Regions from separate parts of the Fictibacillus sp. 7GRE50 genome, predicted to be linked through region 1. Evidence: riboswitches for the same ligand, from Rfam matches in the RefSeq annotation. Region 1 holds a riboswitch; the other holds the start of a gene.

Region 1 (8,286 bases):
TGTATTGATTGGTTATTACCTATTAGGAGTACCGTTAGAATACTTAATCGCGGCAAGCTTTATGTGTGCTCCTGCAGGACTTGCGATCGCTAAGATCATTGTTCCTGAAACAGAAGAGCCTGAAACAATGGGTGAGATCAAATTAGAACGTGATAAAGATACAGTAAACGTAATTGACGCTGCAGCAAAAGGTGCAGGAGATGGACTTCAAATCGCACTTAACGTTGGGGCAATGTTACTTGCATTCATCGCTCTTATCGCTTTAGTTAACGGTATCCTTGGCGGAATCGGTGGCTGGTTCGGTTATGAGATCACACTTCAACAAATTCTAGGTTATATTTTCGCTCCAATCGCATTTGTTATTGGTGTACCGTGGGAAGAAGCAGTTAAAGCCGGTACGTTCATCGGTCAAAAAATCGTATTGAACGAGTTCGTTGCTTATTCTTCATTCGCACCTCAAATTCCAGACTTAATGCCGAAAACAGTAGCGGTTGTAAGTTTCGCACTTTGTGGTTTCGCGAACCTTTCTTCGATCGCAATCCTTTTAGGTGGTCTTGGAGCAATGGCACCTACTCGTCGTCCTGACATCGCAAGACTTGGAATGCGCGCTGTAATCGCAGCTACAATCGCAAACTTACTAAGCGGTGCAATCGCAGGTATGTTCATTTTATAAGAATGGTTTCATTTTAAGATGTTCAAGCTAATGCTTGAGCATCTTTTTTTGTTAGAGAGGATTTTAGCAGATAGCGTGCGGTGCAATTCTCTGTCACACTTGGGACATTGTCCCCTGAATAATACCAGCTAGGGTATCATCATCTATAATTAAGTCTAAGCAAACAAAATTGGGTCGAAATAAGACTTAATTAAGTCGAAACGGCGTTCAATTAAGTCTAAATTCAAAAATAAAGGCGGTTCGCTAAATTTCGACAAGCAATCTAACCGCCAGTCCAGCTTAATACCCCTATCATGAACAATAAAAAAACCGCAGTGGGAATCATCCCCCCTGCGGTTTTATCTTCTATATTTAGGCCTGTTGAGCGATCTGTTTCATCACCCATGGCTGCATTCGGTTGTATAATGCTACGAATAACAGTGTAATTATTGTACCTTTTATCAAGTTAAACGGCGTTATACCTTTTAATATAAGATCAAGCATCATCTGGCTAGACATCGGATCAGCACCAAGGAACCACGTATAGGCTGGTAAGATGATTAGGTAGTTGAGCAGACCCATCATAAATGTCATCAAAACCGTTCCTAAGATCAAGCCCGCTGAAAGACGTTTAACAGAATTCTTTTTGCGGAATAAGTAGGATACTGGAAGAATGAATAGAATACCGGCCACAAAGTTTGCTAATTGACCAACTGGTACACCGGTAAAGCTTCCTACTATCCCGTAGTGTAGAACATTTTTTATGGCTTCCACCATAACTCCTGCCGCTGGTCCGAAAATGATTGCAGCTAGAAGTGCAGGCACCTCACTAAAATCAATCTTTAAAAATGGAGGTAACCCTGGGAACGGAAAGTCGAGCATCATCAGCACATAAGCAATCGTACTGAGCATCGATACCGCTACCATTTGTTTGATCTTTCCCTTTTGCATTGAAATCTCTCCTCTTTTGTGTTGCGCCATCTCATGATTTCGAATGCAGCACAGCCTGCTTCACACAAAAAATCCTTAGTCAGTTAATGAGACTAAGGGAGTTTGTAAGTATGATAAACAGCATGTAAAAGATGCACAAAATGGCATGCTTAAACAAAGGGTTCTAATTAGAGTTGAACCGCTGTACCTACATCTTCTCCCATCCAGACTATACTGTCGGCTCTGGAATTACACCAGATCAGCAAAAAAGAAAACTTTTTCGCTCACGGGCTGATGAAGAGGGAATCTTCAATTACCGCCGGTCGGGAATTTCACCCTGCCCCGAAGATGGATCGCTATTGTATTTTGTTACATCACCTATTATACTTTAAAAAATGTAAGTTGTGAACGAATATGCAATAACCATACCTTCCAAATAGAGGATGAACCGATATGAAATTAACATTTGAATATACATGGCCATATGAAAGAATGATGAAGGATATTTATATTTCGGAATGTCCGTTCTGCCAACGAGACAATGTATTGACTTCCTTTAAAGAAGAACAACTGAATCTTGCTCAAGAAGGAATTAAACAGATACTTATTATGCCTTGTTGTCATGGCAAGTTAACCATACTAAACGCCGACGATGATTATTTTTATACGGATGAAAAATTGAGAGGTCAATCATAAGGAGCAGGGTTAAGCGATGGATACGTTGAAATTCACAAAAATGCATGGATTAGGCAATAATTACATCTATATAAACATGTTTGAAGAGTGTATTGATGAAGCTGATCTGCCGAGGTTAGCAGCGGAAGTCTCAAATCCTTACACGGGCATCGGATCAGATGGGATGATTCTAATCTGCCCAAGCGAATTAGCGCCAGTTAAAATGAGAATCTTTAATAATGATGGTTCTGAAGCTAAAAACTGTGGTAACGGACTTCGATGTGTAGCCAAATATGCGTACGAAAACAGGTTAGTAACAGAAACCGAATTTCAGATTGAAACACTAGGTGGTTTAGTAACTGCAAAAGTAACAATAGGTAACAACAATAAAGTATCACTCGTTACGGTTAATATGGGTAACCCCATCCTTCGACCTCAAAAAATTCCTGTCACGGGATTTGACCACCTCCAACAAGTGGTGAATGAGGAAGTATCTTTTGATGGGACACCTTTAAGACTCACTGCTGTTTCAATGGGAAATCCACATGCCGTTTTCTTTGTGGATAATATTGAGAAAGCGCCTCTGCATTCGTTAGGACCAATCATCGAAAAAGATTCAATGTTTCCTGATTGGGTAAACGCAGAGTTTGTAGAAGTGGTGTCTAAAAGTGAAATGCACTTTAGAGTTTGGGAGAGAGGATCAGGTATTACACAAGCTTGTGGTACAGGAGCTTGTGCAGCAGCTGTAGCTGCCGTTCTAAACGAAGAAGCAGATAGAAATACGGATATTACTGTTCATTTAGCAGGCGGAGATCTCATCATTAACTGGAAAGATAATGGAGATATTTGGATGACTGGCCCAGCAGAAATAATCTGTACGGGTGAATATCATACTAATAGGTAGAAGGTGCACACATTAAGCCTACACCTACTAAAAAAGAAAGCAGAGATGCTTTCTTTTTTTAATCCTTAACTTCAGCCTGCTCACGATGTTGAACGATTTTCTCCGTATGTTCAATTCCCCATTGAAGCATGGACTTTATAATAGGGATCAGTGTTTCACCAAATGAAGTTAGAGAATATTCCACTTTCGGCGGGACTTGTTTATAAACTTCTCGGTGTATGATGCCGTCACGCTCTAATTCTCGTAGCTGTAGGGTAAGCATTCGCTGTGTAATTCCAGAGACGAGGCGCTTTAGTTCGTTAAAACGTATCTTGCCCTCGATCAAGTGATACAAAATAACGCTTTTCCACTTACCACCGATAATATCAAGAGTCGCTTCGACTGGACATGAATAGCCGTGAGATTGCCAATTGGAAAGGTCGAATTGTTGATTAGTCATTGAATGGCTCCTTTAGTATAAAAAATGATACTATGACACAAAAATGTGCGTACTTTTCATTTTTGTTATTACTTTTATAATATATTGTGTAGGATATCAAAACAACTTTAAATTACGTTCATAAATATTGAAGGAGAGATAAACATCATGAATAAAGAAGCTAAAAAACAAGAGATCTTAGAGGCATTTCAGTTCAGACATGCAACAAAGGAATTTGATCCAGAGAAAAAGATTTCAGATGAAGACTTTGAATTTATTTTAGAAACTGGACGTCTATCACCGAGTTCCTTCGGCTTTGAGCCTTGGCGTTTTGTTGTCATTCAAGACCCAGAGCTACGTGAACAGTTGAAACCTGTATCATGGGGCGCACAAAAACAATTGCCGACTGCGAGTCACTATATCGTGATGCTAGCACGTACGGCAGAAGATATGATGTACGATTCAGAATACATTGAGCATATAAAGAAAGATGTAAAGAATCTTCCGAAAGAAGCGTATGATGCGATCAGTGGGTTTTACAAGACATTCTTAGAATCTGACTTTAAGCTTCTTGGAAACGACCGCGCTATGGTCGATTGGGCAGCTAAACAAGTCTATATTGCACTAGGAAATATGATGACAGCTGCAGCGCAGATAGGAATTGATTCTTGCCCGATCGAAGGATTTGATCAAGAGAAAGTTCAGGCAATTTTAGAAAGAGAAGGAGTACTTCAAGGAGGAAACTTTGAAGTAGCGGTTATGGTAGGATTCGGCTATCGCGTAAATGAACCCCGTCCAAAAGTTCGTCAAGATATGAGCGATGTTGTGAAATGGATTGAGTAACGAACATAAAAAAGTGGAGGCACAATCGCCTCCACTTTTTAGTATTTTTGAATAATGTTATAAAATGTATCACGTTCTACAGGAACTTTGTTGGCTGTTTTGATCAAGTGAACAAGTTCTTTACGTGTAATCCCTGATGACGTTAATGCTCCAACAGCGTGAGAGATACGTTCCTCAATCAACGTTCCGTGGATGTCACTTGAACCGAACGTTAATGCCATTTGAGTTAACTGAACACCAATGTTGATCCAATATGCTTTGATATGGTCAAAATTATCTAGCATGAGTCGGCTGATCGCAATGGTTCTCATATCATCAAAAGCAGATGTTCTTCTCATCAATCCCATAGATTGTGTACGAGGCTGCATAGCTAACGGGATGAATACCATGAATCCGTTTGTTGAATCTTGAAGTTGGCGCAAGCGGTCCATATGAATGAGACGTTCTTCTTTCGTCTCAATAGATCCGTACAACATTGTTGCATGTGTTTTTAATCCTAAACCATGAGCGATTTCATGTGCTTCTAACCACTGATCAGTCGATGCTTTGTCTGGGCTCATTTTTAAACGGTAACGTTCGGTCAGAATCTCAGCACCACCACCAGGCAGGGTATCAAGACCTGCTTTAATCAACTCTTCTAATACTTCTTTCATAGAAAGTCCAGCTATTCTGGAGAAGAACTCGATCTCTGCACCTGTATATGCTTTAACCGTTACTTGTGGATAATGCTTTTTTAACGTTCGAATCGTATCTAGATAATAATCGAAAGGTACTTCATGATTATGGCCACCTACGATATGAAACTCTCTAATGTTATCGTTCCAGCGTTTTTCAACATAGCTCAAGAGCTGCTCATCGTTCATCGTATAAGCGCCTTCTTCACCAGGCTTACGTTTAAAGCCACAGAAACTGCAAGTAGCTTCACATACGTTAGTCGGGTTGATGTACAAGTTTTCAATGAAGTAAACGTTGTCGCCGTTCTTACGCTTATTAACCTCGTTTGCTAATGAAGCAACGCTTAGCAAATCATTCGTTTCATATAGAAATAATCCATCTTCAATCGAAAGACGCTCACCGTGAGTTATCTTCTCAGCGATTGCCTCCATACGCGTATCTAGCGTTAATATATTTGCCATTACTAATCCCCCTAATTTTTCAAATGAAATGTTCGGATGATGTACACAATTTTTTAAGAGATAGGCATAAAGCGACACTCTCTCTTTACCAAATTTATACGAATACTTATGTATTAAGAGAATTCAATACATGTCTTAATTGCATAATCATTATAATCCTATTCAAACTTTACGACAAGGGAAGCTGCTTTTACAGATATTAGCACATAAAAAGTTTAATTTTTTTATTAGTGACTCGTTGTCTAATAAATAGAAAAAATGTAAAATAAAAGGAACGGATATGTTGAAAACGAAGAGTGGAGTGACGAAAATGAAAGCCACAATACCAGCCGCTAGACTTGAAAAGATCGAACAATTAGAGGCATTGCGTAATAAAATGATACAGGCGGCGAACGTGTTAGGTCTGCAGCATCCAATGGTGTTAAAATATAGTAGAAAAATTGATGAGACACATAATAAGATTATGGAAATGCAGCAAAAAACCAACTAATCGAAAGCCGATTCCTTGAGGGCTTATTTAAGAGTCGTTATACTATAGATATAGATCCTTATAAGAGGAGTGATCACGATGATCGTTGAAATAACAGATAGTGCAGCGAGTCGAATTAAAGAAATGCTTGCTGATGAAGAAGATCAAAATCAATTTCTCCGTGTAGCGGTAAAAGGCGGCGGATGTACAGGACTTTCTTATGGCATGGGTTTCGATAGTGATAAAAGTGACTCAGACCGAGAAGAGATGATTGAAGGAATCCGCGTGGTTGTGGATGAAGAAAGTGCAAAAGTCCTAAAAGGAACAGTTGTCGACTTTAAACAGAACATGATGGGTGGAGGGTTTACGATTACAAACCCGAACGCAATCGCATCATGTGGCTGTGGATCTTCTTTCCGAACAGCGACAAACGCTGGAACACCAGAAGAGTGTTAAATAAAGTGCGATAATAAAAGCTCCTGCCTCTTATTCAAGAGGCAGGAGCTTTTTTGAGCTAAATGATATTAAAAATAAAAAGCACCCCAAGTATATCTGATAAAACAGCAGCACCGATAAGTAAGAATTTCTTTTGTTTGTGTTGCTCTTTTAAACCAAGAGGCATCAAAAAGGTACCAAGGATAAAGAAAACAATTCCAAGTATTAAACTAATCTCCATTATGTAAGTCTCCTTATCTAAAAAAAGATATAAGAAAACCCGGCGCGCCAACACCGGGTAAAAATTCATATGAGTCAGCGGCACTTGTCCGCCTCAAATACCATGATAACAGAACTAAAGGTTGCTAACCATATGCAATTTATTCCACTGTGTATTTTTCTAGATCTTGTAGCAACTTAGATAAACGTGGAATTTCTTTTTTCGTATCTTCTAGGAAAGATTCGTCTGATATATGAAGCTGATTGATGATCCTTTGCATTTCCTGAAGGCAGTCAGCAGCATGCATTTCCTCTTCAGTAAATTGTCTGTTCATATCTACTCTCTCCCTTATATGACTATTTGAATGATTGAAAATAAAAAGGCGCAGGAGCTTGTTACCCCGCGCCAATAAAAGTTTAGAATAAGCTAGTACTGTGTAAAGGTTGTGTCTTAGCGTTTGGATCGATGTATGATTTAGCATTGTTGATTGCCGTAGGCGCTTCACCAAAACCTGAAGCGATCAACTTTACTTTACCATCATACGTACATACATCACCAGCAGCATAAATCCCTTTTATATTTGTTTCCATTTTTGAGTTAACGACGATTGAGTTTTTTTGAATATCTAACCCCCATGTTTTAATTGGACCTAGAGAGGAGATGAAACCATAGTTTACAACTACAGCATCCACTTCAACGTTCTCTTTAACATCTCCATTCTCTAAAACAACAGCTGAGATATTCTCTCCATCACCGATCAACTCTGTAATTTGATAAGGGGTTTTAACTGCAACTTTTGAATTCATTAACTGCTCGACGCTATGTTCATGAGCACGAAACTTATCACGTCTGTGTGTTAACGTAACTTGTGGAGAAATAGGCTCAAGCATCAATGACCAATCAAGAGCTGAATCTCCGCCACCACAAACTAAAACGCGTTTTCCTGCGAATGCATTCAAATCATTTACGAAATAATGAAGGTTTTTCCCTTCGTATTGTTGAGCGGTTGCCAGTTCTAAACGACGAGGCTGGAATGCACCTACGCCTGCCGTAATTAAAACGGCTTTGCTGTAATGCACGCTTTTATCTGTTGTTAACTCAAAGATTTCTTCGCTTTTTTCAACATTTTGAACCGATTCTTCTAGAACGACTGTTGGGTTAAACTGCATCGCTTGCTCTTTAAGATTATTGACGAGTTCTTGAGCAAGTACTTTAGGAAATCCAGCAACATCATATATGTACTTTTCAGGATAAAGAGCAGATAACTGACCGCCAAGTTGAGGCATGCTCTCAATAATTTTCACCTTCATCTGACGCATGCCACCATAGAAAGCAGCAAACAAGCCTGAAGGTCCTCCGCCAATAATCGTAATATCGTAAATCTCTTTTGTCATAACTTTCACCTCTTCTAGATTTATGACTGACGAACATGTAATATGTTCTGACCAGAACGTGCTATCTCTCATTTTTACATTCTTGAAGGAAGCCCAAAGTCCTCTTTTTGTTTGTAGATTTTGACATTGTCAAACAACGTAATGAAAGGTACTTCACAATAGAAATTGAAACATCATCATAACGAAAAAAGGGTTGAAAAAACAAGAAAA
Region 2 (8,286 bases), on a different contig from region 1:
CGGTCACTTCTAAGTCATACCCTTTTAATCCAGCAATCTTTCTTGGATTGTTTGTCAGCAGTTTCATCTTACTGATACCAAGGTCCTTTAAAATCTGAGCTCCTATGCCATAATCACGCAGATCTGGAGCGAACCCGAGCTGCTCATTTGCCTCAACCGTATCAAGACCCTCTTCTTGAAGTTTATAAGCTTTCATCTTATTGATGAGTCCGATGCCGCGTCCTTCTTGTCTCATGTACAGCAAAACGCCACGGCCTTCTTTTTCTATCTGTGAAAGAGCTGCGTGAAGCTGTGAACCACAATCACAACGAGCTGAACCAAATACATCACCTGTTAAGCACTCCGAATGAACGCGGACTAAAACTGGTTCTCCCGTTGCAACCTCACCTTTAACGAGTGCAACATGTTCTTTCTCATCTAATACATTCGAAAAACCGATCGCTTTAAAATCTCCAAACTCTGTAGGCAGATTAATCTCTACTTCACGCTTTACCATCTGCTCAGTTTTGTTTCGGTACGTAATGAGGTCTTTAATCGTAATCAGCTTCATATTATGTTGTTTCGCAAGCTCGACTAGTTCAGGAACACGAGCCATCGTTCCGTCTTCTTTCATGATTTCACAGATAACACCAGCCGATTTGCTGCCTGCCATTTGTGCAAGATCGATGGCTGCTTCCGTATGGCCTGCTCTTCGCAACACACCACCGTTTTTTCCGATCAACGGAAAAATATGACCAGGTCGTTTGAAATCAGAAGGCAGGGAATCTGCATTCACAAGCTCACGTACCGTAGACGCTCTCTCTTGAGCCGAAATACCTGTTGTAGTTGAAATATGATCGACGCTTATCGTAAAAGCCGTGCCATGCGAATCTGTGTTGGCAACTACCATCGGTGAAAGATCAAGCTTTAACGCAATTTCTTCTGAGATCGGTGTACACACTAAACCTCTGCCATGTGTCACCATAAAATTAATGGTTTCAGGAGTTATACCTTCTGCGAGTGCTACAAAGTCACCCTCGTTTTCACGATCTTCGTCATCTACTACGATCACAATTTTTCCTTCTTTAAGATCTGCCACTGCTTCTTCTATGGAGTGAAACATGAACTCTCCTCCTAAAATCCGTGCTCTTGTAAGAAATCAAGAGACAGCTTCGACTTTTGTGTAGTTTCTTCTTTCGGCGACAACATATTGTGTACATACTTTGCGAGCATGTCGCATTCTATATTCACGATGTCACCCGTTCCTTTCGACCCTAAGATCGTGTGTTCTGCTGTATGAGGAATCAATGAAACAGTAATTTTACTTTCGGTCACTTCAAATATAGTGAGACTCGTTCCATCTACACATACAGAGCCTTTCAACATAAAATAACGCATCAGATGGTCAGGTAACACAATCGTATAATAAATGGCATTTCTCTCTGGACGCTTTTCAATGATTGTTCCTGTCCCATCCACATGCCCGGAAACAAAATGTCCACCGAACCGGCCACCAGCAGCCATCGCTCGTTCAAGATTGACCAAATCACGGTTGTTTAACAATCTCAATGTGGATGAACGAAACGTCTCTGGCATAACATCTACCGTGAACTCTCTTTTACTAAAAGAAGTTACGGTTAGACAAACACCGTTAACTGCGATACTGTCTCCAAGGTTTACATCTTTTAATACTTCTTGGGCTGTAACAGTAAGAACAATCGTTTCGTTGCCTTTAGAAATTGATTTTATCGTACCTTTTTCTTCGATAATGCCTGTAAACAAAAAGCTTTCCCTCCCCTCGTATGACGTAAGTATCATCGTAAATATGCATAAGCAGGAGTCCTTTTTTTCTTAATACAAATAACCCCGGAAACAGATTGCTTCCGGGGTTTTAAATGTTAAGAATATAACGAAATAAACCTTTAAATATACCTATTTCAAACACAGGTATTCTAAAAGTGTTCACGTTCCTTCTCCCATCCAGACTATACTGTCGGCTTCGGAATTGCACCGAATCCACCGTTTCTGCTACATGCAAAACCGGGTCACGGACTGAGAGGCTGAAACCTCATCACCGCCGGTTGGGAATTTCACCCGACCCCGAAGGACTTATTTACTTATGTTCATTATAAGTAAACAGCAGCGTGAATTCAAACGTGATCACTTTTATTGGCCAATAATTAATTTTTCTTTCGGGTAATGAATGTGCTCTGTAACCACTTTCCCTCGGATAATGAACAAGAATGAAAGTACGCCAATTCTTCCAATAAACATCAGAAGCATTAAGATCACTTTACCTGTTGAGCTCAACTGACCTGTAATTCCAGTGGAAAGCCCTGTAGTTCCGAAAGCTGAACATACCTCAAAGAATAAGTACTCGATCGGCATAGGATCAGTAATCGCTAAGATAATAGTGGATGTCGTACAGAGCACCATCGCAACGATAATAACAATAAACGACTTGTGTATATCTTCAGGGTATATCTCACGCTTAAAGATTTTTATCGTGTTTCTACCCTTTGCATAAAAGAGGATTGCTAATAATGCTACAGCAAAAGTCGTCGTACGAATCCCCCCTCCTACTGAGCTTGGAGAAGCACCAATAAACATCATGACTCCTAAGAAGAGAAGTGTTGGTACTGTGAATTCCGAGACGTCCATCGTGGATAGGCCTCCACTTCGTGTGGTAACAGACTGAAACAACGAATAAAAGATTGTTTCATGCCAAGACTTACCTTCGAAGAATGCATTCATCTCTAGTACATAAATCCCTATGGCTCCTGTAATAACTAATAACGCAAATGTAGTTGTTGTAACTTTCGTAAAAAGAGTGAACGTATAACGCTCTAAATACTTACGCTCTTTAATAAAGTTATTGATCTCTACTAATACAGGAAATCCGATAGCACCGGATGTAATCAAAAACATCGTAACGATCTGAACGAGATAATCATGACGAAACGGGATCAATGAACTTCCCGTTATATCAAAACCTGCATTCGTCGTTGCTGTAACTGCTGCGAAGAATGCGTGATAGAGCACTTCTATTTCTGTATCATAATAAGGCTGAAACAAGATAAAGAACAATACTGTTCCTACGATTTCAATTCCAATAATGAGTGTTAGTATTTGCTTCATCAACTGGACAAGCCCAGCAAGTGTAGATTGATTCTGGTCTGTCATAATCAATTGACGCTCTCTCATCCCAATACGTTTACCGATTAAAAGCCAAATGGCTGTACCGAGCGTCATAACGCCGATTCCACCAATCTGCACGATGATGGCAAGAAGGACGACTCCAACTTGATTAAACGTTTCTGAGATATTAACAGAAGTTAGACCTGTTACACTAACTGCACTCACGGCGGTAAACAGGGCATCGATAAATTTCAACTCTACTCCTTCGTTATGACCGACCGGCAAGCTTAAAAGAATAGTCGCTACTAAAACGGACAATAAATAAAAGATGACGATTAGCTGAACGGAAGTAAGAAATGATTTTTTTTGTTGTGAAGTTGCTGTATTTTTAAACATATATTTTCACCTGTCGAAAGGATTTTTCTGTAACCTTCTGAAATCTTAACAATAGCATTTCCATTTAACAAGGTGAAATTGAACATTTGCTAAAAAAAGACTGTTAATCTTCTAAGTTACATTCTTCATCAGCCATTCTCTTTTCAATAAGCCTCATTAATTCAGTGGGGTTATCTACTTTAATAACTACCCTTGTCACGTTCTTCTTAAATCCATATATGATATCTGACCTTATAGGTTTTTTCAACAGCAACTCAATATTCGGTTTTTCCGGAATAAAATCACTTACTCGGGCTTCAAAGGTATACTTCATTTCTGCTGCACTCAACTCATCTGGTCCTTCATACGTTTTCCATTCTTGGATGTATTTAAACGGCAGATCAAGGCTTTTAATAAATCCTATATTCAATATCAACGATTGATTCGTAACGATTAAAGGGACTTTTTTTACAGCTTGCATCTGACCGATGAGAAAAAGAATAGAGTAGATGTTTATAAATAATAAAATCAAAGAGACTGTATGGTTCCATTGACTGAAGAAATAATGAAGACCGACTGATTCGATGATAAGCGCATGGATCAACATGAGCTGGAGAGCTACATAACTTGTATTCTTATGGAGAGTAAATGTTTGTCCAGTCATCACAGGTGCTTTTCGCCAGGAAAAGAAAGCATAATAGAACATCGTAACTTCACTGACGAGAGAATCGATCAAGCGACTTTGTGCGAAATGAAGATTTACAGCGTGTTTGATTTTCAATAAAAACGGTAGATCAACAGCTAAGTCACGGTACGACTTCTTTACTTTAGGTAACTTTCTGCACACGATAAATAGTAAATAAAGCTCAATAGAGATAAAACCCGCTTCTAAAAGAAGTAGAGCTTTCGGAATAAATGATACAGATTTCAACAGATCATCTGGAATGATAAATGAAGCGAAAGCATAACTCACTAATGCGACAAGCAGTGTCAGCTTCCATGAGTATCTTTTACGAATAATAAAGTAATAGGTAAGTAGAGGAATAACGAGAAGAAAATCAAACATAGAGCCAATGAGCACAGAAGTAGGTATGGGTTGGAAATAAGTTGTCTGATAAAGAAGTACATTGCTGCCAATGACCAATAAGCTAAGAAATAGATAAGGTATCCACCTGATCGGCCTGTTCATGGTTTCAATCATAAAATCCCTCCTCACTTCCATTATACAATAAATACCATTTCTTTCTTCCTTTGCATGATTTTGTCACAAAAGGTACAAAAAAAGGACCCTACACCTCAAACGGTGGATGGTCCTCTTTCGTGTGATTTAGCTTTTCTTTAACCGGAATAAAAACAAGCAGACATAAACAGAAAGCGACTAGTTCTAGTGAAAGGATATACCACGGATACGGTCCTAAGTAATCTAGAAGCGAAGCATTCGTTGGTTTCTCTAGCAAGAACATATAGTTTGCATCAATAGTCACATCTACAACATAGACACCTATAGCATAAATGTTCAGCCATAAGAATGACTGAAAAAGAAGATGCCAGCTAATGGTATAAGATCTTACAATCGCATAGTATAGAGCTGTCCAAACAATAAAAGCATGAGCCATAAAATATTGGATGAATCGAAAATGCCAAGGCTCTTGAAATAACTCTGGTGTAAGTAATCCTTGTATGGCACCTGTTAAACCAAAAAGGTAGACAAAAGCAAAAAGTCTCCGATTATCCGTTAAGAGTAACAACACGGACAACAGAATGTTAAAACTACATAGCTGCAAAGGAAGGAAAATATGAAGGTCCCATAAGTCATTATGAACGGCCCATATGTGATATGAACTTTCTGAGACTACAAGCCCTGTGATCAAGACTTTCTTCCATAATTGCATCTTCCTCATACGTATCCGATAGCGGTACATACCCATACTCACAAAAAGGATTAACATTAATAAAAGCACATGCTCCCATTGGAACATCCTAAAACCAGAAGCTCCTGCACCAAACCAATTTTCCATTGAACCCCTCCACCTTCTACCTACTATTATTCAAAAATCTTCGTGCACTTTCCTTTGTATACTTTTAAATTTTATTGCGTAGCGTAACAGTGTTATGTTACATTACTAATAAGGAGGTTAATCATGGAAAATCTAATCTCAAAGAAAGATCTATTAGAAGAAGCAAATATATCTTACGGCCAGCTATACAGATGGAAAAGAAAGAACTTGATTCCTGAAAACTGGTTCATTCGAAAATCTACCTTTACAGGCCAAGAAACATTCTTTCCTAAAGATGATATATTGCTGCGCATTGAAAAAATTAAAACTTTAAAAGATGATTTATCACTCGATGAACTTGCTGATATGTTCTCTCCTTCCCCGACACTCACTTCATTATCAGCAGAAGAGCTCACCAAACGTAACATTGTTTCTCATACAGCAGTAGAGATGTATAACAACTTTCATGGTCCTACTCATTCGTTTTCATTTAATCAGTTATTAACTTTATATGTATTGAATTCATTGCTGCAAACGGGCGATGTAAATCGAACAGAAGGCGTAGACCTGTTGAAGCTTTTTGATGAACATGCACAGAGCACAAAGAACAGCGAAAGTGAATTAATCTTTATTAGAAAAATGGGCGTTTCATTTTTTATCCTCACACCAGAACCGGCCAACCTTCTATTAGAGCCTCAAGCAAAGAAAATCGTTCACTATAAACTGAGTCAGTGCATGGAAGAACTAAAACTTAAGCTTTCTTAATAATTGGAGGAGGAATAGCAATGGAACGAACTCAGTTAAAGAATATTAGTATTTCCGGATCAGGAACTTCTTCTGGTGGCGAGTTTCATCAAGTAAAGGTTAACGGAAGTGCACATATATATGGCGATCTCATATGTGAAGAGTTTAAATGCAACGGAAGTGCACATTTAGAGGGAAACATTACTACTGATACGGCCAAAATCAATGGATCAACCCATTTCGAAGGCGATGTAGAAGTGAAGGAAATGACGATTAACGGTAGCACAGACATCGATGGTCACCTTCTTTGCGACGAATTAAAGGTTCAAGGCTCCTCTTCTATTAAGGGGGATGTAAAAGGAAAAGAAATCATCGTTCGCGGCTCTGCCTCTGTACAAGGAAATGTATCAAGCGACGAAGTAGACGTAAAAGGACAAATTAAAATAAAGGGAGATTGTGAAGCTGAATCTTTTGAAGCACGCGGCAATTTTAAGATAGATGGTCTCTTAAATGCAGGGACGATCGACGTAGAACTGCTACGTCATTGTGAAGCTAAAGAAATTGGCGGCGAGAACATCACAGTTAAAAAGACCCGGGATGCATCTGGCTTTAAAAAGCTGATTAAATTTTTTATGAGCAACCACACGGATCAACTAACGGCAGAAGTGATCGAAGGCGACTACTTATATCTTGAACACACACACGCTGAAGTAGTACGCGGAAACACGATAGAAATCGGTCCCGGCTGTAATATAAAAAGAATTGAATATAAAACAAGTTTAGAAATTGATCAAAATGCCAAAGTGGAAACTCAGGAAAAGATTTAATCATGACTCTCTCGTTCAATATGTAAAAGCTACCTTGTTTATCTGGTAGCTTTTTTATTTCGCACGTTTCTATAATCTTCCCTCATCTGAAAAGGAAATCCACAGCTTTCATCCACCCTTCATGTCTTTCATGGTAAATAATGTATAGATTCTTATCCTTCATCAAACATTATAGGATAAGGCAGGTGTTAGCAATCATGGATACAACCAAAGTAGAAGTTCCTATTAACAAAGATCTTCAAGCAAATGATGAATATATGCGTAATCTTTATAAGAACTGTGATGATATTAAGATCAGGCACTTTCAATTTGGTTCAGATTACAAACAAGAAGCTCTTGTTGTACATTGTGACTCTCTCGTCCAAGAAGAAAAGTCCAACCTGCTTCACCAGGTACTTAAGGATATGCCCGATTTTGAGGCAGCCCTTTCACTTGATGTTTCGGTTCAACAGATAAAGGTCTTTTTTGAGAACAAGGGCGTCTCATCAAGACCTGTTATGTTACTAAAAAACTACAATGAATTAAATGCCAATATCGTCAATGGCCATATTGTTTTGATTTTTGATAAATGGGATTTAGCTCTAAGCTTTGATGCATCTTCTGTAGAAAAAAGAAGTGTTGCAGAACCACAGAACGAGGTAGTTGTTGTTGGCCCTCGAGAAGGTACGATCGAAAACCTGCAAAAGAACCTTGGTTTGATTCGCTCTCGAGTAAAGACACCCAATCTTAAATTTATTTTTAAACAAACGGATGGCAAGTCTAATACGAAATTTGTTTATGGCTATTTAGATGGAACTGTTAAAAAGGAAATGCTTGAAGAGTTTGAATTAAGAATCAACAAAATTAAAAACGAAGAAATTTTAGAAACATCCTATATCGCTGAATTAATTGAGGAATCGTCCGTTACTCCCTTCCCTCAATATCGATTTACCGAAAGACCAGATGTTGCTTCAGCCTCGTTATTAGAAGGCAAGATTATAATTCTAATGGAAGGAACAGGAACGATCGTTATCTGTCCTGGATTGTTTAATGAATTTTTCCAATCTGCTTCCGATTATTATCAACGATCTGTTTTTTCATCCATCATCAGGTTGGTACGATTTATTGGCTTTATTTTGAGCCTGGCTTTACCTAGTATCTATATCGCTTTGACTACTTTTCATTCTGAATTAATACCGACCGTTTTATTGATCGCTCTCTTAGATACACGAGAAGGGATACCCTTT

What was found. A riboswitch is a leader RNA that binds a small molecule or an ion and turns the genes downstream of it on or off. The one in region 1 is predicted to bind FMN.
Region 2: linked by a shared signal. The riboswitch ahead of ribE (riboflavin synthase) and the one ahead of IHV12_RS01760 (ECF transporter S component) in region 1 are both predicted to bind FMN.

What each region holds. Positions count from the first base shown of each region.
Region 1 covers NZ_JACZDW010000001.1:348,629-356,914, reverse strand. Annotated here, with positions in the region: gene IHV12_RS01765 (NupC/NupG family nucleoside CNT transporter) at 1-673, shown strand, start outside; gene IHV12_RS01760 (ECF transporter S component) at 1,025-1,603, opposite strand; FMN riboswitch at 1,791-1,936, opposite strand; gene IHV12_RS01755 (hypothetical protein) at 2,036-2,278, shown strand; gene dapF (diaminopimelate epimerase) at 2,295-3,161, shown strand; gene IHV12_RS01745 (winged helix-turn-helix transcriptional regulator) at 3,220-3,600, opposite strand; gene IHV12_RS01740 (NAD(P)H-dependent oxidoreductase) at 3,748-4,422, shown strand; gene mqnE (aminofutalosine synthase MqnE) at 4,461-5,558, opposite strand; gene IHV12_RS01730 (aspartyl-phosphate phosphatase Spo0E family protein) at 5,869-6,048, shown strand; gene IHV12_RS01725 (HesB/IscA family protein) at 6,127-6,483, shown strand; gene IHV12_RS01720 (hypothetical protein) at 6,542-6,703, opposite strand; gene IHV12_RS01715 (hypothetical protein) at 6,843-7,016, opposite strand; gene IHV12_RS01710 (NAD(P)/FAD-dependent oxidoreductase) at 7,099-8,076, opposite strand.
Region 2 covers NZ_JACZDW010000002.1:706,028-714,313, forward strand. Annotated here, with positions in the region: gene IHV12_RS10755 (bifunctional 3,4-dihydroxy-2-butanone-4-phosphate synthase/GTP cyclohydrolase II) at 1-1,102, opposite strand, end outside; gene ribE (riboflavin synthase) at 1,114-1,761, opposite strand; FMN riboswitch at 1,944-2,091, opposite strand; gene IHV12_RS10765 (TrkH family potassium uptake protein) at 2,146-3,513, opposite strand; gene IHV12_RS10770 (hypothetical protein) at 3,617-4,693, opposite strand; gene IHV12_RS10775 (TIGR02206 family membrane protein) at 4,782-5,510, opposite strand; gene IHV12_RS10780 (YhbD family protein) at 5,634-6,254, shown strand; gene IHV12_RS10785 (polymer-forming cytoskeletal protein) at 6,275-7,060, shown strand; gene IHV12_RS10790 (spore germination protein) at 7,258-8,286, shown strand, end outside.